One region of the Peribacillus sp. NPDC101481 genome, then DNA from elsewhere that is predicted to be linked to it. Evidence: riboswitches for the same ligand, from Rfam matches in the RefSeq annotation. Region 1 holds a riboswitch; each other region holds the start of a gene.
The links. Region 1 has a riboswitch for glycine ahead of ACIROD_RS18670 (amino acid permease). Riboswitches for the same ligand answer to the same signal wherever they lie in the genome.

Region 1 (7,422 bases):
AAATATGACAGGGTTTTAGCGGAGCAATCAATGCCAGGTGCGAAATGGTTCGAGGGGGCAAGGCTTAATTATGCTGAAAATGCATTATGGAATGAGCAAGAAGAGAAAACGGCGATTTTTTTCCGTTCCGAACATATCAGGCAGCAGGAAGTCAGCTGGAAAGAGCTGAAAGAAAAAGTAGCTTCTGTCGCCCATTCATTAAGGCAACTTGGTGTGAAATCCGGTGACCGTGTTGTTGCCTATATGCCAAACATACCTGAAGCTGTCATAGCTTTCTTGGCAACAGCAAGCATAGGTGCCATTTGGTCCAGTTGTTCACCTGACTTTGGGGCAAGAAGCGTCATAGATCGTTTCAAACAGATTGAACCGGTTGTATTACTGGCTGTTGATGGATATCAGTACAATGGAAATGTATATGATAAAACATCAGTCGTCTCCCAGCTTAAACAGGAATTGATCACTGTAAAGCATACCGTTCTGGTACCTTACATAGAAAAAAAGAATTTGGAAGTGAATCTGGCAGATACGATTCCTTGGGATGACCTTTTAAAAGAAAAGACAGAATTATCTTTTGAAAATGTTCCGTTCGATCATCCGCTTTGGATTCTCTATTCATCTGGCACAACCGGAATGCCAAAACCAATTGTACAAGGGCATGGCGGTATATTATTGGAGCATTTAAAATCAACAAGAATCCATCAAGGCATGACTTCCGAGGATACTGTATTCTGGTTTACGACGACAGGCTGGATGATGTGGAATCTCCTTATGGGCGGTTTGCTTAATGAAGGGACCATCGTCCTTTATGACGGCAGTCCTTCTTTTCCGAATATGGATGCCCTTTGGGAATTGGCTGAAGATACAGGCATGACTTTCTTTGGAACAAGTGCACCATTCCTTACGAATTCCATGAAGTTAGGAAACAAGCCAATGGGAAAATATGATTTATCGAAATTGAAGGCTCTTTTTTCAACTGGGGCTCCATTGTCTGGCGACGGTTATAAATGGGTGTATGAGAATGTCAAGAAGGATATCTGGCTCAGTTCATCCAGTGGCGGAACCGATGTTTGTGCCGGATTTGTAGGTGGCGTTCCAACATTGCCCGTAAGAATCGGAGAGATACAAGGAAGAGCATTGGGTGTTTGTGCGGAAGCTTTTGATGAGCATGGTCAAACATTGATTAATGAAGTCGGTGAATTGGTAATTACCAAACCGATGCCATCCATGCCGCTATACTTCTGGAATGATCATGACGGGACAAGATACTACGAGAGTTATTTCGATACGTATCCTGGCATATGGAAACATGGTGATTGGATAAAGATTGACGACAAGGGCAGCTGTATCATTTATGGTCGTTCCGACTCGACCATCAACCGTTCTGGTGTACGGATGGGAACTAGTGATATCTACCGGGTCGTCGAAGCGATCGACGAGGTGATGGAAAGCCTTGTCATTGATAGGGAAGTGCTTGGCCTCGGTTCCTCACTGCTGCTGTTCGTTGTCCTTAAACCCGGTAATGGCCTGGATACAGCATTGACGGCAAAAATCAAGGAACAAATCAGAGGGCATGTGTCCCCTCGCTTTATCCCTGACCAAATCCATGTCGTTGAACAAATTCCGAAAACCTTGAACGGAAAGAAAATGGAAGTCCCGATACGTAAAGTGTTATTAGGTTTCGAGTTTGATAAAGTAGTGAATGCAGACTCCATGGGAAATCCAGAATCGCTACAGTTCTTTAAAGAATTAGCTCTCGAGTTGAATGAGAAAAAAATATTCTAGCAATCAGGCGGAGCAAAATGCTCCGTCTATTATTAGTTTTCCTGAATGGGTATGGTGTTAATTCTCCAATAAGTTTCTATCATTTGGATTGGCCTACCGTCTTAAAAAGAATATGTATTGCTGGAAATATTTCCTTGACAATTTTAAAACAGCTGAATAGAATAAAATATATAGTCAGTAAGTACTGACAGTCTATTCAGGGGAAGTGAGAGCATGAGCAGCAGTAATAAGCTAAGTACCGATGATAAGCTGCTGTTGGCGGCAATCGATCTAATCGCAGAGAAGGGATACAATGCTGTTACTACTCAGGAAATTGCTGGTGCCGCAGGTTTGAGTGAAAAAACACTGTTTCGTCGGTTTGGAAGCAAGCTAAATCTTCTAGAAAAAGCATTTGATCGATATCATTATGCCGAAGAGATGACAATACTTTTTAATGAAGAGCAAATCGTGTGGGACTTACATTCAGACTTACAACTGATCAGTCGAACATATCATGAAATCATGAATCGTAACCGTAAAATGATTATGATAAGTATCAAGGAGGAAGGCAATTTACCTGGGTTTCGAGAAAAAACACAAAAGCATCCTCGACAGTTACTGAAAATTTTGACAAACTATTTTAACACGATGTATGAGAAAGGAAAGCTTATTCACACTGAACCAGAGCTTCAGGCACTGTCGTTCATGATGATGAATTTTGGAGCCTTTATGAACAACCTGGATGCCGATGAAAACTATCCAACCGTATCCCTGGAGGCATTTATAACTGAGAGTGTGCAAATATTTACTAGGGCTTTAACTCCCTAGTTTTTTATTAAAAATAATGACAGTCAGCACTGACACCCTTTAATGATAAAAGAAGATGCCAATTATTAATGAATTGAAAAAAATATGTTAAATGACAGGAGATTATGAATATGAAATCAAGTAATACAATAGTATGGATTAATGTATTTACAGCTAAACCAGGCAAACTAGATGAATTGGTTGCTATCCAAGCTGAAGAACTACTCAATTTTAAGAAGGATCACAAGGTGTTCCTGGTTGGATCAGCAGTCGTTGGCATCGTTCTGTAGAAAATAATAAGGCAATTATGGTAACTACCTTTGAGAGTATTGATTTTCATAAAAATTGGTTAGAAAAAAGTGAATTTAGAGAACATCTTAACAAAATAAACCATCTCATTGAAGATACAGAAGGTGGGTACTACACGTTAGTGGAAGAGATAAAAAATATGTAATCAAACAAATTATGAGGTTTTTATTCTTAACCAATTTATTTGCCAGTCATTAACGAGGAGGAGAAAACATTGGAAAAATTAAATATCGGAATTATCTTAGGAAGCACACGTATAGGACGCGTAAGTCCACAAGTAGGAAGTTGGGTAAAAGAAATAGCTGATGAACGAAAAGACGCAAATTATGAAATCGTCGATATCGTAGATTTTAACTTGCCATTTGTTGGAGAAGGCACTGGTAAAGAACCAGGATTATTAGCTTGGTCAGAAAAACTTTCTGGCTTGGATGGTTTTGTGTTTATCGTACAAGAATACAATCACAGTATTACAGGGGCCCTAAAAAACGCACTTGATTCCGCACGTGATGAATGGAACAACAAAGCTGCGGGCATCGTGAGCTATGGTTCAACTGGCGGAGCCCGTGCAGCTGAACATTTGCGTGGCATCTTAGGGGAATTACTAGTTGCGGACGTTCGGGTAAATCCAACATTATCGCTATTTACAGACTTTGAAAACTTCAAGACGTTTAAACCAGCTGATTTACACCTTGGGAATGTAAATGCAATGTTAGATCAAACGATTGCATGGAGCGGTGCCTTAAAAAAATTAAGATAAGCTTGATAGTTTACTAACCGCCTTTAAAGTAGCTTTCCTTGCCATGCCACTATACTCTTACATGGATTATGCACAGTTAAAAAGCAAAACTGCCTTCTAAAATTCAGCCTAGTTTAAAAGATTTAGTATAGCGGAATATTTAATATGTTTATTGAAAATGGTGACAAACCATTGGTTAGTTCTATAAGACCTATTGTAGAGTTGACACAAACTGTGCGATTATATGGGCACATAAAACGCCCGAAGGGGCAAAAAGTAAATGTTTCTTTAATTTTCTTTCGCATCTTTCTATTACTTTGCGAATAAAAAGTCCTTAACGAGTCTTTTTAAAGAAATGTATGGAGCTACACCATGCTTAGAATATATTGATTCGTTAAAAAGTATTATATAGAAGAAACAGAAACATTGATCAATTCACCAGAAATTTTAAGCTATATTGGAAACCGTACTAACCAAACATGATCAATCGTAGAAACGGATACAGCAATGTTGAAACAAATGAAGTTATTGCTACAAGTTCACCTTACTTTAAATCAGATGTGTCTTGAATGTACATTTTTTTTTACCAGAATTGAATATCAATAAATGACCGCGAATGAAGAAAATTATTTTTCAAAAGCTTTATGGTTTTCTGAAGCATTGTTTACAGGTATACAGCGCATCTATTTAAGTACTTGGGACTTTCTCTTTATATGCCTTATAATACATCTGTTAAACCAAAGGAATTAGAACGAGTATATTTAAATTATATGATTTACTAAAAAAAATTGTTTAAGACATTCTTTATTCCTATTTAACGATTAATGGAATTCATTTTTTATATTAGAAAAGTGATTATATAATAAAGTCATTGTTGCTATGAGCTCCAATGACTTTTTCTATTTTAAAGCAAAACTTCTTTCGAATGGTATATTTACTTGCTAAGTTGAGTATTCACCTCCCTTTTTTGATGTGAATATTTGTTAGTGAAATATCTTACTATCTATAAAAGAAATATACAAAAATAATAAGTATATATAGATTTGATCATACTTTATGAATATGTTTTAAAAGAAGCTGGTAAAATGAATCGGGAATGGTTTCGTTAACACGTCAAGCATTGTGAAAATGGATACGTGATGATATATATAAACCCTATTGACCCAGATTATGTTATTCTATTTTTGTTTACATCAGTCCGTCAGAAAAACTGTAAAGGGGGTATAAGGTTAAAATGGTTAAGGAAAAGAAACTCAAGCTAAAGAAGCCAAAGAAGTGGTGGGGATGGGTTCTAGCATTTGTCATCATAGCTAATACAGTTGGTGGTGGGGACAAAGAGGAAGTTGCTAAAGAAGAGCAGGCTTCTGAAAATACTGTTGAACTTAGGGAGGAAGCTCCTAGACAATCTTTACTGCTGCAAGGAATTTCACGAGTCTCGAATTTTCTCTTTTTCCATACATCAATTATGTTAAAACTATAGATATTATTTCCTCTCCCGGCTTTGAATTTTGCCGTATTGTCAATCGAAAAATGCCGATATTTTTGCATATACATAAGCGTGTTTGGGATTCTAACAACATAGAAAAGCTGCTAATAAGCTTGATTTTTCATAGCTAATAACCTCTAAAATATCCTGATCATAAAGTTCAAATTTGTCCATTTTTAGATTTCAGAAAATATAGTTTTTTCAGATAATCATTGAAACATCCATTAAAAACCGATAATATACAACTATTAAAACAACTTTATATCAGCGGATGATGATTGTGGGAGAGTCTAAACAATGTTTAGCACCGAAGGAGCAAATCCTATAAAAGCAGGAACTAATCTCTCAGGTAAAAGGACTACAATTGGACGCGTCTCTGAAGAGAGCCATAGGCCACCGAAGGAGTTAAACTCTCAGGTAAAAGGACAGAGGAAGGTAGGAAAATACCTATCTTTCCTCTGCCCTTTTTTGTACTTGGGAAGATAAAAAGAGAGGAGTGTTAATTGAGATCTGTAGATAAATGATCTATCCTTTGATTTGTACAATTAATGCTATATTTTCAAAAATGGTTGGTAGCTTTAGTTTAAAAATCTATATCCAGTACCCATCAAAGAAAACGCTTACATCGGTGAGGCAGTCTCCAGTACGCTATTAATTCACACTCATTGAAAGGCTGACCCTTTAAAAGGGGAAAATTCCAAGTAGCCTAAAAAAGTAGAAGGTGGGAAATCGTATGCAGGAACAAAAGTTGGATAGAGGGCTAAAAAACAGGCACGTACAACTCATAGCTATTGGAGGGGCAATCGGAACGGGATTATTTCTTGGGGCAGGAAAATCTATTCATTTAGCCGGGCCATCAATTCTATTTGCTTACATGATTACAGGCATCATTTGCTTCTTAATCATGCGCGCACTTGGAGAACTGCTCTTATCTAATTTGAACTATCATTCCTTTGTTGACTTTGTAAGAGACTATTTAGGTAATATGGCTGCATTTGTAACCGGCTGGACCTACTGGTTTTGCTGGATTTCAATCGCAATGGCCGACTTAACGGCAGTTGGTCTTTATACTCAGTATTGGTTTCCTTCCGTACCGCAATGGATGCCAGGATTAATTGCACTAGTCATTCTGCTATTTATGAATCTTGCAACCGTAAAACTTTTTGGCGAAATGGAATTCTGGTTCGCATTAATTAAGGTCATCGCTATCCTAGCACTAATTGTTATCGGTATTTTCATGATTATTAAAGGCTTTTCCACTGATTCAGGCGCAGCAAGTTTCACGAATCTATGGAGACACGAAGGGATGTTCCCAAATGGAATAAATGGTTTTGTCCTCTCATTCCAGATGGTAGTGTTTGCGTTTGTGGGCATTGAACTTGTAGGACTTACAGCAGGTGAAACAGAAAATCCAGAAAAAGTTATCCCCAAAGCGATCAATAATATTCCTATTCGGATTATAATTTTCTACATTGGCGCACTTATTGTCATTATGAGTGTTTATCCGTGGAACGCAATCATCCCAACGGAAAGCCCATTCGTCCAAGTATTTGTGGCTGTAGGTATCGCTGGTGCAGCTGGTATCGTTAATTTTGTCGTCCTAACATCGGCTGCTTCGGCATGTAACAGCGCAATCTTCAGTACAAGCCGGATGGTATATTCACTTGCCAAAGATAAAAATGCACCTGTACCGTTTGCAAAACTTAATGACCGAAAAGTACCTTCCAATGCATTGTTCTTTTCAACTGTTGTCATTTTAATTTCCGTTGTTTTGAACTATTTAATGCCTGAAGGTGTATTTACCTTGATTACAAGTATTTCTACAGTATGTTTCATCTTTATTTGGGGAATTACAGTCATCAGTCATTTGAAATACCGTAAAACAAGGCCAGATCTAGTGAAAAAGAACAAATTTAAATTACCACTTTATCCAATTTCCAATTACTTGATCCTTGCTTTCCTAGCGTTCGTCCTTGTGGTTCTTGCACTTGCGGACGACACTCGTGTTGCCTTATTCGTTACACCTGTATGGTTCATTATGCTGATTGCGATTTATAAGATGGGCAAAACGAAGGTGGATCAGGCGAATCAGAGAGAGATAGCGGGGAATTAAGAGTCAAGAAATCCTTTGATTCTATTTGCGGTGTTTGTCCAGATAGTTGCCGCTCCATATTTTCCAACTCGGTGAGTAAAAAATCTGTCCGTTTTAAAAAAACAAAGATATCTGGTTGATCTTATGATAATTCGAAATAAATATTTTAGAATAGTATTGTTAGCGCTTTCAAAAATACTTGACATAATTATGCTCAACAATTATTCTAAA
Region 2 (7,422 bases), on a different contig from region 1:
CGTCATGTCAACCTTGAAAGTAAATGAAGAACACACAAAGAAAATGGCCGCAAAATCCAGTATAACGGTTACTGAATTAGCGGATACCCTATCAAGAGATTACGACATATCCTTTAGAAAAGCCCACTCCATAGCCAGTCATATTGCAAAACGGTCAATTAGTGAAGGGAAAGAGCTATATGATTGGGACACAAAAGAAATCAACAAGATCATCAATGAATTCGTTTCAGTGAACATAGCAGAAGATGAATGGAAAAAAATAATCTCTCCCGAATATTTTGTGGAAATCAGAAGCATTCAAGGCGGGCCCTCCCCAAAAGAGGTTACGAGAATGATTGTAAATAGAAAACAAAAACAGGAACATGATTTGCAGGAATACAAGGAAATGGTCAAAGCATTGAATGATGGCAGGAAGGCTTTAGTGGATTACTAAAGGTATGTTGTTAAAGGGAAATGAGTCTTGACGCGCATGAAACTCACGAGTAAAAGCATGAACCTTCTGAAGAGAGTATTTTTTGTTGGCTCGGAAGCAATTCGATGAATTTTACTGAGAAAGCTTCATATTTTATGATATATAGTCATTCTATCAGGGTGGCTATTTATTTTGGATTTTTATTGCAACTGAGATATCCCTAGTGATAATGAATGTAGATTATTTCTAAAAATAATGCTATTATTTGGAAAATATATAATATAAGGCGGAATGTTAATGTCAAATAGATCTCAGTTCGGTGTTATCCTGATTTTAATAGCTTTCGTAATATCGATTACTTTTTGTTTGAATCCGGAAGTTTTATTAAGAGGTGGATATGATTTAGCTATTGATGGTCTGGTAGTATCCAGAACCTTGATGATTATTTTTTCGTTGTATTTATTAGTTAAAATAGGGGATTTGTTTATAAACAGAAAAGATTAATAGTCTAAAATGAGGTTTCCTATAAACAATATTGAGAAAAAGGACACTATGCTTGGATGCCGATAATAAGGAAGGCTCAGTCTTTTGACTGAGCCTTCCGATGTTTATTTATCCAAAATAACCGGTTTCAAAGTTTCTTCATATTTCGTTAACGGATTTAGGTTCCAACTGAATCGCTTGCTTTCTGAAAGCCAGACTTACTGCGATCATCACAATGAAATTGACTGCCAATGCGATGATTCCCACATTCAAATCTTTCGCTGCTTGCGGCAAGGATGGAAACAAGGTCCCTATTGTCGAATGACTGAGTGTAATGCAAATTACGATGGCCAATCCTGAAATGATGCCGGAGATTGCGCCAAATTTATTGATCGGATTATTCCTTTTCAGACTAAAGAGCAGGGATGGGAAAAGCTGTGTGATTAGACTGTATCCCATAAGAATTAATGCTGACATCGTTTCGCCGCCGTTTAAGGTGAAGTAGACGGCTATAAGGGCGATGACTGGAACAAGGAACTTTGCCAATCGTACAACATGGCAATCGGATACTGCAGGTGCAAATTCCTTATAGACGTTTTTCGCGAGCAGTGTAGCGACGCTCATCAAAAGCATGGATCCCGGCACCAATGCAGTCAATAATCCAGCTCCGCCGATTATGCCTATAAACCATGGATCAAAGGTCTCGATCGAAAGGCGCAGCAATGACAGGTCTGCATCTGCCCCAACGAGTCCGGGCACTTTCAATATTGCTGTAAACCCAACAAAAAAGACGAATAACAGCATGAGTGTATATAAAGGGCTGATGATTGCATTTTTTCGAAATACCTTGCCGCTGCGTGCTGAATAAACAGCGCTGAAAACTTGTGGCCACATATAGAAACCGAATACGAGTAATATTACCGTGGAGATGAACCATGATACGCTAAGTCCCTGATCTGGGAACTTAAGAAAACCAGGCTTGGCCGCATCAATCGCTTCAAACATCGGCTGAAATCCGCCAAAGTAATGAATCGGCAGATAAATCCCCAAAAATCCTATTATGGCGACCATCATTATATCTTTAATGACCGCTGTCCAAACTGAACCGTGTATACCGGAGATCATCACATAAATGGTAAGGCTGATCGCCCCCATCCAAACTGCCTCAGACATAGAGATGGCACCATAAGATGCTTCTGAGACAATGATCCCCAATCCTTTCAGCTGCACGACGATCACTGGAATCATCGACACCACACCGACAAGCGCAGCCAAAATTCCTAAACCGGGACTCTTATATTTGCTTACAAAGAAATCGGATTGAGACATCAGTTTATTTTCCTTGGCATATCTCCATATTTCCGGTAGGAGCCAATAGGATAATACGTAAGATAAAGTAATGTAAATTAGAACGTATAGAGCGGGTGCGCCCTTGCCATAAGCCCAGCCGCTGCCGCCAAGAAAGGAGAAGGTCGTATAGATTTCCCCAGCCATCAGCAGAAAGACGAATATCGCACCAAAACCGCGTCCGCCAACCGTCCATTGTTCCAAGTCCATATCTTTTCCTTTTGAAGAGCGTATGCCTAAAAATATCGATAGAAGTAAAAATGCTAAAATGATTAAGAGAGCAATATTCATTCCTGGTCACCTTCCCGATTCCTGGGATCCAGCTTATACATGATGCCCAGTATGGCAGAGGTAAGGACCACCCACATAGCCATCCAGAACATATTGAAAGGCATCCCTAATACATATGGTTCTATTTTATTAACAAAAGGCAGAAATCCTAGTATGCCTATAAAAGGAACTAGAGTAAGAATATATATAATCTTCATAAACAAACCCCTCCGTTTTAATAAAGTGAAACGCCCACCAATGGGGTTTATTCTTCAATGCCACTGATGGATGGGTGAACCAAACCGGGATGAAAAATTCATACATGACGGAAAAGTTCCGATAATATATATTAGCTTACACTATTTTGATATAAAATTTAATGCAGTTGCCTGATATATTTGAGCAACTGTGCGCAGACAGCCGAACAATGATATGTTCATAAAACAGATAAAGCCTTGAATTCATAGTGAGTTCAAGGCTTTATTTCCTTTAGCTATATTTTTTCCGAGAATTATATAGTATTACCAAAAGTATGAACCAGATTGGGGTTAAGAGCAGTGATAGTCGTGTAGCTTCAGCGAATAGCATAACAATAAGGATGAACAGGAATAATCCTAATATGGCGTAATTGACAAAGGGTGTAAAAGGAGCCTTGAAAGTCGATTTCGCTCTTAGGTCAGGCCTTGTTTTCGAATATTTGATATGGGAAATCAAGATAATGCTCCATACCCATATGAAACAGATGGCACTGATGGTCGTCACGACGGTAAATGCCTGTTCAGGTATCAGTTTGCTTAATAAAGCCCCTATTGATACAACGATTGTGGATGTTAATAAGGCATTGCTCGGAACAGCCTGTTTATTTAATTTTTCCAGTTTAGCAGGGGCTTCGCCATTCCTGCTTAACGTATAAAGTATTCGGCTCGTTGAAAATAAACCGCTGTTGCATGCAGAAGCAGCGGATGTCAAAACGACGAAGTTGATGATCCCTGCAGCGACAGGAATGCCGATTAACGCAAAGACCTCTACAAATGGGCTGCTCGTGGCATCCAGTTGTGTCCATGGGTTGACGCAGAGAATGACGAATAGTGCACCAACATAGAAAAGTAAAATCCGGACAGGGATTTTATTGATGGCAGATGGAATGTTCTTTCTCGGGTTTGCCGTTTCTGCTGCGGAAACCCCGACCAATTCGACACCGACAAATGAGAAGACGACCAGCTGTAAAGATAATAGGAATCCAGAAATGCCATTAGGGAACATGCCCCCATGATTCCATAGGTTCGTTAGGGAAACCGTTCCGCTATTGGTATTGAAGCCGATGATCAAAAGGATGATCCCCACGACGATCAAGGCGATGATCGTGATTACTTTAATGATGGCAAACCAGAATTCCAATTCACCAAATAACTTAACGGTCAAAAGGTTCAATCCTAACAGAATGACTAGGCATATTAGAGCCGGAATCCATTGAGGGATATCGAACCAATATTGCATATAGACGCCGACAGCTATGATATCGGCCATTGCGGTCATGATCCAACAGAACCAATATGTCCACCCTGTCACGAAGCCGGCCCATGGACCGACATATTCGGTTGCAAATTCAGTGAATGATGTATACCCTGCATTGGATAAGAGCAATTCCCCTAGTGCCCTCATCACAAAAAACAAGGCAATCCCTATTATCAGATAGGAAAATAAAATGGAAGGTCCTGCTAATTGTATGGCTTTTCCGGAACCTAAAAATAATCCGGTGCCAATGGTTCCTCCTATTGCGATCAGTTGTACATGTCTATTTTTTAAATCTCTTTTTAATTCTTGTTTTGCCAATTCTTACTCCCCCGTCTTTTTATAGTCTTGGTAGTGAATGAATTTACCTGAATGGTCTTGGAGAGAGGGACTGATTTTTTCGTCCAGCTTGCCTTTCCCATTGGTTTTAAAGCTGTTGTTTTTAGTCCAACCACAAAATGGACAATAAAAAAAGAGATTGGATAATACCAATCTCTTAAAGGGTTCAGAATAACAATTTTATCATTCGTTACTCTTCTGTCCTTTTGCCTGAGATTGTGAATCCTTCGGCGCTGCAACTTGTACAGTCTCTCCAGAAGCTGCTCCTGCTATAGTGTCATCCATAGCATTCATCGCTTGCTTGTATGCGGTTGTGAATAAATGTTGTCAGTGATAATCTACCACTGCTGAATCATTCATTATGCTTATAAAATAATATTGGAATTCTATCATCTATTTTTCGGAAGGTCAACAAGTTTTTTTTGAAGTGAAAACGGCAATAGCTGTAGTTTTATAGTGGTCTTAATTTTTATTAAGGTACTTGAAAAATTTGTTTTTTGGATGATCACTATTATGAAATATTGAACATCATTTTTTTGAAATGATATTTTTAGATAAGGGAAATTGCCAAGATATATTTGGTAACTGTTTATTTCAAAAATACAATTGTATTTTTACAGAATATTTACTATTATAAGATAAGAAAACATAATTGAAGTGTTATTGATATTTTTTTCGATAAAGCATTTCTAACCGCAATAATTAATAGAGAGTCGTTCGTGTTAAGGATGGAAAAGCATTACCGATATTGCATCTGGGGGAGTTAAACATGTCGAACAAGGAATTAAAGAGAGGGCTGGAAGCACGTCACATTCAAATGATAGCTTTGGGCGGAACCATCGGTGTCGGGTTATTCATGGGATCGGCGAGCACGATCAAATGGACCGGGCCCTCTGTAATGCTTGCTTATGCCATCGCAGGTATTTTTATATTTTTCATCATGCGTTCCATGGGTGAGATGCTCTATTTAGAACCGACTACAGGTTCTTTTGCAACCTTTGCGAGCAGCTATATACATCCTTTGGCAGGTTATATGACTGCTTGGAGCAATTGGTTTCAATGGGTAATCGTCGGAATGTCCGAAATCATCGCGGTTGGGTTGTATATGCAATATTGGTTCCCGGATTTACCGGCTTGGATACCAGGTGTGGTCGCCATGATCATCTTGGGGGCGGCCAACCTCATTTCAGTTAAATCCTTCGGGGAATTTGAATTCTGGTTTGCACTTATAAAAATCATAACGATCATATTGATGATCGTTGCCGGCCTAGGCCTTATCTTCTTTGGAATAGGGAATGGCGGGGATGCGATTGGATTATCGAATCTATGGGAAAATGGCGGCTTCTTTACGGGAGGCTGGACAGGATTCTTCTTTGCGCTTTCCCTTGTCGTGGCATCCTATCAAGGCGTTGAGCTTATCGGCATCACAGCCGGAGAAGCGAAAGATCCAAGGAAGACCGTAACAAAAGCTATCCAATCAATCATATGGCGTATATTAATTTTCTATATTGGTGCCATATTTGTCATCGTGACAGTCTTCCCTTGGGATCAACTGGATGACTTAGGAAGCCCATTCGTTTCAACCTTTGCTAAAATAGGTATCACAGCAGCAGCAGGAATCATCAACTTTGTCGTAATCACAGCGGCAATGTCTGGATGCAACAGTGGGATTTTCAGTGCAGGGCGTATGCTTTACACACTTGCATTGAATGGCCAAGCTCCAAAAGTCTTTGCTAAAGTATCTAAAAATGGAGTGCCGGCATATTGTACGATCGCTGTACTATTAGGATTGGGCATCGGGGTTATCCTGAATTACCTTGCACCGCCGCAATTATTCCTTTATGTGTACAGTGCGAGTGTATTACCCGGGATGATTCCATGGTTTGTCTTACTTATCAGTGAGCTTAAATTCAGAAAGGTAAATGCCGCTGAAATGGAGAAACATCCGTTCAAGATGCCGTTGGCCCCTTACAGTAACTATGCGACAATTGCCTTCTTACTGATGGTGTTGGTCGGTATGTGGATCAATCCTAGTACCCGGATTTCCTTGGTTGTCGGGATCGTTTTCCTAGCCTTGGTCGTAGCAAGTTATTACATGCTGAAAATGGATAAACGAACACCATTGGATGTTAAATCCGATGATGAAATTTCTGGATAAGAAACTCTATCGGAAAGCCCTTCTCTTAATTCGAGAAGGGCTTTTTTGTCTTTGGTGATTGTTGGAATTCAGGAGTAAAATGGCGAAATTCGAGTAAACCAGCGAAATTCACGAGTAAAACGGCAAAACTTACGAGTAAAGTGGTGGAATTCACGAGTAAAATGGCGAAACTCACGAGTAAATCAGCGAATCTCACGAGTAAAGCTAATTAGTCCCCGTAACAAGGGATGCCAGCAGTGGGACGCTTATGGAATGTGTCTTCCTGACAGACTTTTTCATAGGATGTAACATCATCTTTACCCGAGGGAGGGGGTATATTTTGGAAAGAACAAAGCTTACCGGGCGGGTCGTTACACCTAATGATGCTGAGTATGAGCAGGCCAGGATAAATAATAACTTAAGTTTTTCTAAATTTCCAAAGGTCATTGTGTTTTGTCAGAATTCCAATGATGTATTGAATTCATTGAAGTGGGCCCGGGAAAATCATACACCTTTCCGGGTTAGGAGCGGCAGGCATAGTTATGAAAATTTTTCATTAGTGAATGGCGGTCTAATCATTGATATAAGTGAAATGTACAATATCAAGGTCAACCGTGAAAAAATGATTGCAAAAATCGAAGCCGGAGCTGATTTAGGTCAAGTATATAATACGCTATGGAAGTATGGCACGACGCTTCCGGCTGGAACCGAAAGCGGTGTTGGTCTTGTAGGCCTTACGCTCGGCGGTGGAATAGGCATGTTATCGAGACGCTTTGGACTTACTTGTGACAATTTGCTTGAAATAGAAATGGTAAGGGCGTGCGGAAAGAGGGGCGCCAAACTTATTAAAGCAAATAGGAAAATTAATAGTGATTTATTTTGGGCATGCTGCGGGGGTGGAGGGGGAAACTTTGGCATAGTC
Region 3 (7,422 bases), on a different contig from region 1:
ATGAAGATAAGGTCCGAAGACGAGTGAATGGTATGGGGCATGAGGTCATCTTACAGAACATTTCGAAATTCCGGGTTGAGAAGGATGGCAGTGTCATTGTTATAAATATAACGGATAAAGCAGGGACTACTTTCAGTCGAAGATTTCATCCTTTCTTTAGGAATGTCACGAAAGTCGATGAATAATCAAAAAGGAGTCGTTTTCCCGATGGTCATGATTGTAGCGAGTGTTTTCATCATGTTCACAATACTAATGATCGATCAGTTTATCATTGATAAAAAATTTTATAAAGAAGTGGAAGAATCGCTTGTGGCCGACCATCTTGTCCATTTAGCGATCAAGGATGTGACGGCAGAGTGGGGCGAAGAGATCCCAAAAATCATCCAGGGGGAAATTTCATACCCTAATGGTGTGGTGCGGTATTCCGTAATGAAAGAAGAAGGTCCTTATGTCTATATCGAGTTCTCTTCCACGACTAAAAATGACCGCGAGGGAAGGGTCATCATTCAATACGATAAAGAAGCTGGGAAAGTGAAAGAATGGTTGGAAAAGCAGGCTGTTTAATACGCAAAATCAACATTCTTTTAAGTCAGGTACACGTGTTCAGGGAACAAGCAAAGGAATAAAAGCTGCGTAAACGGGGCATACTTTGCATAGGGTGATTATTTTATATGTCTACAAACGCTTATATTAAATATCTGACTCAGCAGCTTGTCGAGTATTTTAATCTGACGAAAAAAGAACGAAAAGAAAAGCGCCGTCACAGAAAAGAGGATAAAAATCATGGTATGTCCCATTGGTTTGGCATTGTCCCTTTTGCTTTGTCGATGTTCGTAAGGAAAAATATCAAAAAATAAAACAGATGTCCTGAATTTAGGGCATCTGTTTTTTTATTGTTCTTACTTATCCCAATGCCCTATCAGAAAGGTAAAATAACCCTCCGTTGATGATGGATATTCGGATGTTGGGTTCATATTGAGCTTTTAAGGCATCTTTTTCAGTAAAATAGCTCTCACTTTTTTCTTCCATATCCTTGTAAAAATGCTCCAATAAATTCAAGTCATTCTGCCAGCGAAGCATTGCTTCCTCTGCCCAGGAATGGTCATCATCCTCGAAACTGGTCCTGATGTATGTATCCAGTCTTGCCAATCCGCTCTTGGGCATGATGAGCGGTGAAAGCGTAAAGGAGTAATCCGGTATTTTGGGGGTGACCTTTATCGGTAAAACCCGATGGTGAAACCTTTCCATGATCTCACCTGAGATTAAATTCAAACCGATCGACATGAAGGTATCCTTTTTACGATCGCATTGATAGGATATTTTCACATTCAGGGTCAGCCAAGGAAACAAAGGATTATTTCCCCCTTTTGATGGAGGGGTATCCTCAAAAAGTCTAGTATATCCTGCCAGCTTTTTGGTAGATTGAATAATCTGGTGAAGGCGAGGGGAGCCAAAATGAATCATTTCTCCCTTTAAATCGGATGGAGCTAGTTCTGGATCGGTAATCAAAGTCATCTGTGCTGGGTTTGGAACGCCGCCTGTTTTTTCTAGATAATGCCAATAAAAGGGTCTGTTCATTAATTCTTTATCCATATCAATCGTCAATTGCACTGTAAGGTGGGTTGGTGCATTATCCAGTATTTCACAATCATTGGCTTTAAAGTAAGTTATTAAAAAATCATGAATTTCCCGTTGCTGCATGAACCTCACCTTCCTTCATTGATTGGGCGAATTGGATTAACGATGAAAAATTATCCATCTTGATTTTCATTTCGCCCTCTGTTTTGGATTCACCGACTACATCAATCAAATATTCTTCAATGTTGTTAATATCCAGTTTGGTTAGAATATCATCCAATTCGCCGATTACTTTCTCGAATAAATTTATTTTTTCATATAGTAACTTCAGAATATGTTCTTCCACTGTATTTTTCGTGGCAAAGTTATAAATCATCACATCTTCTTCCTGACCAAGGCGGTGTATCCGTCCGATTCTCTGTTCGAGCCTCATCGGGTTCCATGGCAGGTCAAAATTAATCAAGTGATGGCAAAACTGAAGGTTTATCCCTTCCCCGCCAGCTTCTGTTGCAATCAATACCTGTATATTTTTTTGGAATAATTCTCGCATCCAGTCTTTCTTTCCGCGCTTAAAACCGCCTCGGAAAGGAACTGAAGAAATTCCATTCTGCTGTAGGTACCATTGTAGATATAGCTGAGTCGCCCGGTATTCGGTAAAGATAATGACTTTATCATCAATTTTCTTGATCAGTTCCAAAGCTTTTTCAGCCTTTGAGTTCTGAACCGTTTCATTCACTTTAGAAAATAAATCATCAAGCTTTGCTAAAAAGTCAGGGGAAGGCTGATCATATTTATTTTTCATATTCTTTAATGTATAAAAGACCGCCTCTCTGCTGCTGCATGCTTCCCTTTGGAGAGTGAGAGCCGAAAAGGCGCTTCCTTTAGAACCATCCGAAATAGGTTTGAATTTGGAAACAGCATCGTACAATGCTTGTTCCGTTGGAGAAAATTCAATGGTGATGGTCTCCACATGCCGTTTTGTCCATTCAATGCCAGTATCGGCCCGCCGGTTTCGAATCATGACAGTGTTGACAAGTTCCTTTAGGTGTTCATCTTCAATAATGTTCCGGCCTTTCCCTTTATACTTTTCTGAAAAAAGTGAGGCATTTCCCAAGTGGCCTGGTTTCAATAACGAAACGAGGTGGAAAATTTCCTCGACTTTATTTTGAATCGGAGTGGCTGTCAGGAGTAAACAAAATTTCTTTTTCAGATTTTGGACGAATTCATAGTTCTTCGTCTTATTATTTTTAAGTTTATGAGCTTCATCAATAATGATGAAGTCGTATTCCTGCTTGAAAATGATATCTCGATGTGGAGCTCGTTTCGCTGTATCAATGGATGAAATGACCACATCACAGGAGTCCCAAACATAGCTTTTTCTCTGAACGACTGCCGGTATATGAAACTTGGTGTTCAATTCAAAAGCCCATTGTGTGACAAGGGAAGCCGGAACAAGGATCAAAACTTTTTTTACAAGGCCCCTAATCATATACTCTTTTAGGATCAATCCAGCTTCAATTGTTTTTCCGAGCCCTACCTCATCAGCTAAAATGGCTTTTCCATTCATCTTTTCCACCACTTGCTTGGCTGCTTCCAATTGATGGGGAAGCGGGGTTAACTGCGGAAGGTGCTTGGGCGCCTGTAAACCTTCAAAATCAGGGATGATAAGATTTTCCTCCATTTGAACCGCGAGCTTATAAAGCTCCCAGTTTCCCCATGGACCGTCATTTTCCATCTTTTGCAGAAACTCGTCATTCCATTCAGAATTAAAGGATATATTGATTTTCATAGAAATAACTCCCTCTTAAATCATATTTTCCTTAATAAAAGGTCAAAACCCGAACATTTCATATGTGAAGTAATAAAAATATTTCTCTTCAAAAGATATTGCAGAGATAAGTTTCTTAGGGTAGGATATAAGTATATTTAGAAAATTCCAATTTCCCAACGCTACAAAGAATCTTTGTACATCGATTTTGCAGTTCGCGTTTTCTTAGTATGGGCTATAGACTTCTAATTTATCCAAGATTACTGAAGGAGACCAATCAAACGGTTTCTGAGGTTTCAGGAGAATTGGCAGAGAATGCATTCCACGATGCTCAGGGGTTTTACCGATGTTTGGTGGCTTATTCGCTTCCTTTCATTGGTAGACCATTTATATGCGGGTGAAGATAAGGGGAGAGACTACGGATGTAGCGCCGAAGGAGCAAACTTAGCAGTGAATCTCTCAGGCAAAAGAACTCTTATTGGACGCAACTCTGGAGAGCGCCGCCCGTTTTGGGACGGCCACCAAAGGGGAAAACCTATTACATAGGTAAACTTTCAGGTTTCAGGACAGAGAAAAAGCTCAAACGGGCTTTCTCTGTCCTTTTTTGTGCTTTTTTCACATCATGAATCAGGATATATCTGATGCGTAATGACAAGAAGCTTTTGATAATGAAGCCAATTAATTTAAAAAAATCTGAAGGGGGTCATTTTTTGACCGATTTAAAAAGAACACCACTATTTGAGGTTTATCGTGAATACGGAGGTAAAACGATTGATTTTGGCGGCTGGGAACTTCCTGTCCAATTTTCGGGTATAAAGGACGAACATGAAGCCGTACGTACAAAAGCGGGGTTATTCGATGTTTCCCATATGGGTGAAGTCGATGTTAAGGGTCCTGGGAGCCTTTCCTTTTTACAAAAGATGCTGACTAATGATATATCAAAGCTGAAACAGGGCGGTGCCCAATATTCCGCCATGTGTTATGAAAACGGAGGCACGGTTGATGATCTAATCGTGTATAAAAGGTCTGAGGATGACTATCTGCTCGTGGTCAATGCAGCGAACACAGAAAAAGATTTCAATTGGCTGCAAGCTCATTTATCGGAAGATGTCCAAATCAAGAATGTATCTAGTGACTATACACAGCTGGCACTTCAAGGGCCATCTGCAGAGAAGATTTTACAAAAACTATCGGGAAATACTGCTTTAAGTGAAATTGGATTTTTCAAGTTCAAGGAAAATGTCATGATTAACGGTATCTCCACGATGGTATCCCGTACTGGATACACTGGTGAGGATGGCTTTGAGATATATAGTGACAGTGAAAATGGTCCAGCCCTTTGGAAGGCGATTATGGATGCCGGAAACGAAGAGGGAGTTCAGCCGATTGGTTTAGGTGCTCGTGATACCCTGCGTTTTGAAGCGAAACTGCCGTTGTATGGGCAGGAGCTTTCAGCAGACATCACCCCGATAGAAGCCGGGATTGGTTTTGCAGTAAAAGTCGATAAGGAAGTTGATTTTTTCGGGAAAGCCGTTCTTGCTGAGCAAAAGGAGAAAGGAGCTCCTCGCAAGCTTGTGGGAATTGAAATGATAGACCGTGGCATTCCACGTCATGGGTATAAGGTCTACAGCGGTGATAAAGTCATTGGCGAGGTCACGACCGGTACCCAATCACCAACGTTGAAGAAAAACGTGGGTTTGGTACTTATCGATAAGGAATTTTCAGTGCTGGATGCGGAAGTCGAAGTGGAGATCCGTTCCAAACGTTTGAAAGCCGTTATAATACAAACACCTTTTTATAAAAAACCACGTAAATAGAGGGGAATGGTCATTAGATGAAACATCGTTATTTACCCATGACAGAGCAAGATAAACAAGAAATGCTGAAAGCGATAGGGGTATCCACTGCTGAAGAACTTTTCAATGATATCCCTGAGAGCGTTCGTTTTCAAGGAGAATACGATATCAAGCCTGCTAAATCGGAACCAGCATTAATGAAAGAATTATCAAGGCTTGCTGCCAAGAATGCGGATCTTAAAAACTATGCTTCCTTCCTTGGTGCGGGTGTCTATGACCATTATGCACCGGTCATCGTCGATCATGTTCTATCCCGTTCTGAATTTTACACGGCTTATACACCCTATCAGCCTGAAATTTCACAGGGAGAGCTTCAAGCAATCTTTGAATATCAAACGATGATATGTGAATTGACGGGCATGGATGTGGCTAACTCCTCCATGTATGACGGCGGGACAGCGCTGGCTGAAGCAGCCATGCTTGCTTCAGGACAGACACGGCGCAAGAAGATTCTCATTTCAGGAACCGTTCATCCTGAATCAAGAGAAGTCGTGAAGACATATGCGAAAGGGCAACGCGTGGAAGTGATCGAAATTCCTTATAAAGACGGTGTGACGGACTTAGCTGCTTTAAAGGAATTGGCGAATGAGGACATTGCAGGAGTGATCGTGCAATATCCGAACTTTTTTGGCCGGATCGAGCCATTGAAGGAAATGGAAGAAATCATTCATGGCGTCAAATCCATGTTTATCGTTTCCAGTAATCCGCTTGCATTGGGAGCTTTGACATCCCCTGGTGCACTCGGTGCAGATATCGTAACGGGGGATGCCCAGCCATTCGGCATTCCAGCGGCATTCGGTGGACCTCATTGTGGATATTTTGCGGTTACTAATAAACTTGTTCGGAAAGTTCCGGGCCGACTCGTCGGTCAAACCGTGGATGAAAATGGTAAAAGGGGATTTGTACTAACGCTACAAGCTCGTGAACAGCACATTCGCCGTGACAAAGCCACATCCAACATTTGTTCCAATCAAGCTTTGAATGCGTTGGCAGCTTCTGTTGCAATGACCGCCCTTGGGAAAAAGGGTGTCAAGGAAATGGCCGTGCAAAATATTCAAAAAGTGCATTATGCGAAAAAAGCAATTATGGCAGTAGGGGTGGAACTGATATTCGACGGTCCTTCGTTCAATGAATTTATCATTAAACTGCCTGCTTCGTTTTCAGAAATCAATAAAAGCCTTTTTGAAAAAGGGATGATCGGCGGCTTTGATTTAGGGACGGTTTATCCTGAGCTGAAAGACCATATGCTGGTTGCGGTAACTGAACTTAGAACAAAAGAAGAAATTGATGCACTTGCGCAGGAATTGGGGGATCAACATGAATAATCAAGATCAATCACTCATTTTTGAAATCAGTACTTCCGGTCGAATCGGGTACAGTCTGCCAGAAATGGATGTTGCAACTATTCCGCTCGAAGAAATTCTTCCTGCCGACTACATCCGTGAAGAAGAGGCAGAACTGCCTGAGGTGTCCGAACTGGATATCATGCGTCACTATACAGCACTCTCCAAACGGAATCATGGGGTGGATTCGGGTTTTTATCCGCTGGGTTCATGCACGATGAAATATAATCCGAAAATAAATGAAAACGTGGCACGTTTCAACGGCTTTGCCCATATCCATCCATATCAAGATCCGGCTACCGTTCAGGGAGCATTGGGACTCTTATTTGATTTGCAGGAACACTTAACTGAAATCACCGGGATGGACCAAGTGACATTACAGCCTGCAGCAGGTGCACATGGTGAGTGGACAGGGTTGATGATGATTCGCGCTTTTCACGAAGCGAATGGCGATACAGAACGGACGAAAGTGATTGTACCTGATTCTGCACACGGTACGAATCCTGCCTCTGCCACTGTTGCCGGACTTGAAACGATTACAGTGAAATCCGATGAAAATGGATTAGTCGACCTTGAAGATTTAAAGCGTGTTGTTGGACCTGATACGGCGGCCTTGATGCTGACGAACCCCAATACATTGGGATTATTTGAAGAAAACATCTTGGAAATGGCACAACTTGTCCATGATGCAGGTGGGAAGCTTTATTATGACGGAGCCAATCTGAATGCAGTCCTTTCAAAAGCACGCCCGGGTGACATGGGCTTTGATGTGGTTCACTTAAATCTCCATAAAACATTCACGGGTCCGCATGGCGGCGGAGGTCCGGGTTCTGGTCCTGTAGGTGTGAAGTCGGACTTGATTCCTTACCTGCCTAAA

Region 2: it holds a riboswitch for glycine, as region 1 does, so the genes downstream of both, ACIROD_RS22170 (amino acid permease) here and ACIROD_RS18670 (amino acid permease) in region 1, are expected to answer to the same signal.
Region 3: it holds a riboswitch for glycine, as region 1 does, so the genes downstream of both, gcvT (glycine cleavage system aminomethyltransferase GcvT) here and ACIROD_RS18670 (amino acid permease) in region 1, are expected to answer to the same signal.

Annotation. Positions count from the first base shown of each region.
Region 1 is NZ_JBIWNJ010000002.1:1,799,017-1,806,438, forward strand. Features, by position in the region: gene ACIROD_RS18645 (acetoacetate--CoA ligase) at 1-1,782, shown strand, start outside; gene ACIROD_RS18650 (TetR/AcrR family transcriptional regulator) at 1,996-2,589, shown strand; gene ACIROD_RS18655 (hypothetical protein) at 2,700-2,858, shown strand; gene ACIROD_RS18660 (NADPH-dependent FMN reductase) at 3,092-3,634, shown strand; gene ACIROD_RS18665 (hypothetical protein) at 4,848-5,093, shown strand; glycine riboswitch at 5,371-5,470, shown strand; glycine riboswitch at 5,474-5,530, shown strand; gene ACIROD_RS18670 (amino acid permease) at 5,833-7,212, shown strand.
Region 2 is NZ_JBIWNJ010000004.1:98,497-105,918, reverse strand. Features, by position in the region: gene argH (argininosuccinate lyase) at 1-433, shown strand, start outside; gene ACIROD_RS22185 (hypothetical protein) at 710-916, shown strand; gene ACIROD_RS22180 (sodium:solute symporter family protein) at 1,055-2,533, opposite strand; gene ACIROD_RS22175 (DUF3311 domain-containing protein) at 2,530-2,730, opposite strand; gene ACIROD_RS22170 (amino acid permease) at 3,002-4,345, opposite strand; glycine riboswitch at 4,552-4,630, opposite strand; gene ACIROD_RS22165 (amino acid permease) at 5,133-6,521, shown strand; gene ACIROD_RS22160 (FAD-binding oxidoreductase) at 6,841-7,422, shown strand, end outside.
Region 3 is NZ_JBIWNJ010000001.1:1,003,552-1,010,973, reverse strand. Features, by position in the region: gene comGF (competence type IV pilus minor pilin ComGF) at 1-185, shown strand, start outside; gene comGG (competence type IV pilus minor pilin ComGG) at 178-564, shown strand; gene ACIROD_RS04815 (YqzE family protein) at 672-857, shown strand; gene ACIROD_RS04810 (YqhG family protein) at 904-1,701, opposite strand; gene ACIROD_RS04805 (DEAD/DEAH box helicase) at 1,679-3,367, opposite strand; glycine riboswitch at 3,744-3,831, shown strand; glycine riboswitch at 3,835-3,918, shown strand; gene gcvT (glycine cleavage system aminomethyltransferase GcvT) at 4,057-5,163, shown strand; gene gcvPA (aminomethyl-transferring glycine dehydrogenase subunit GcvPA) at 5,181-6,527, shown strand; gene gcvPB (aminomethyl-transferring glycine dehydrogenase subunit GcvPB) at 6,520-7,422, shown strand, end outside.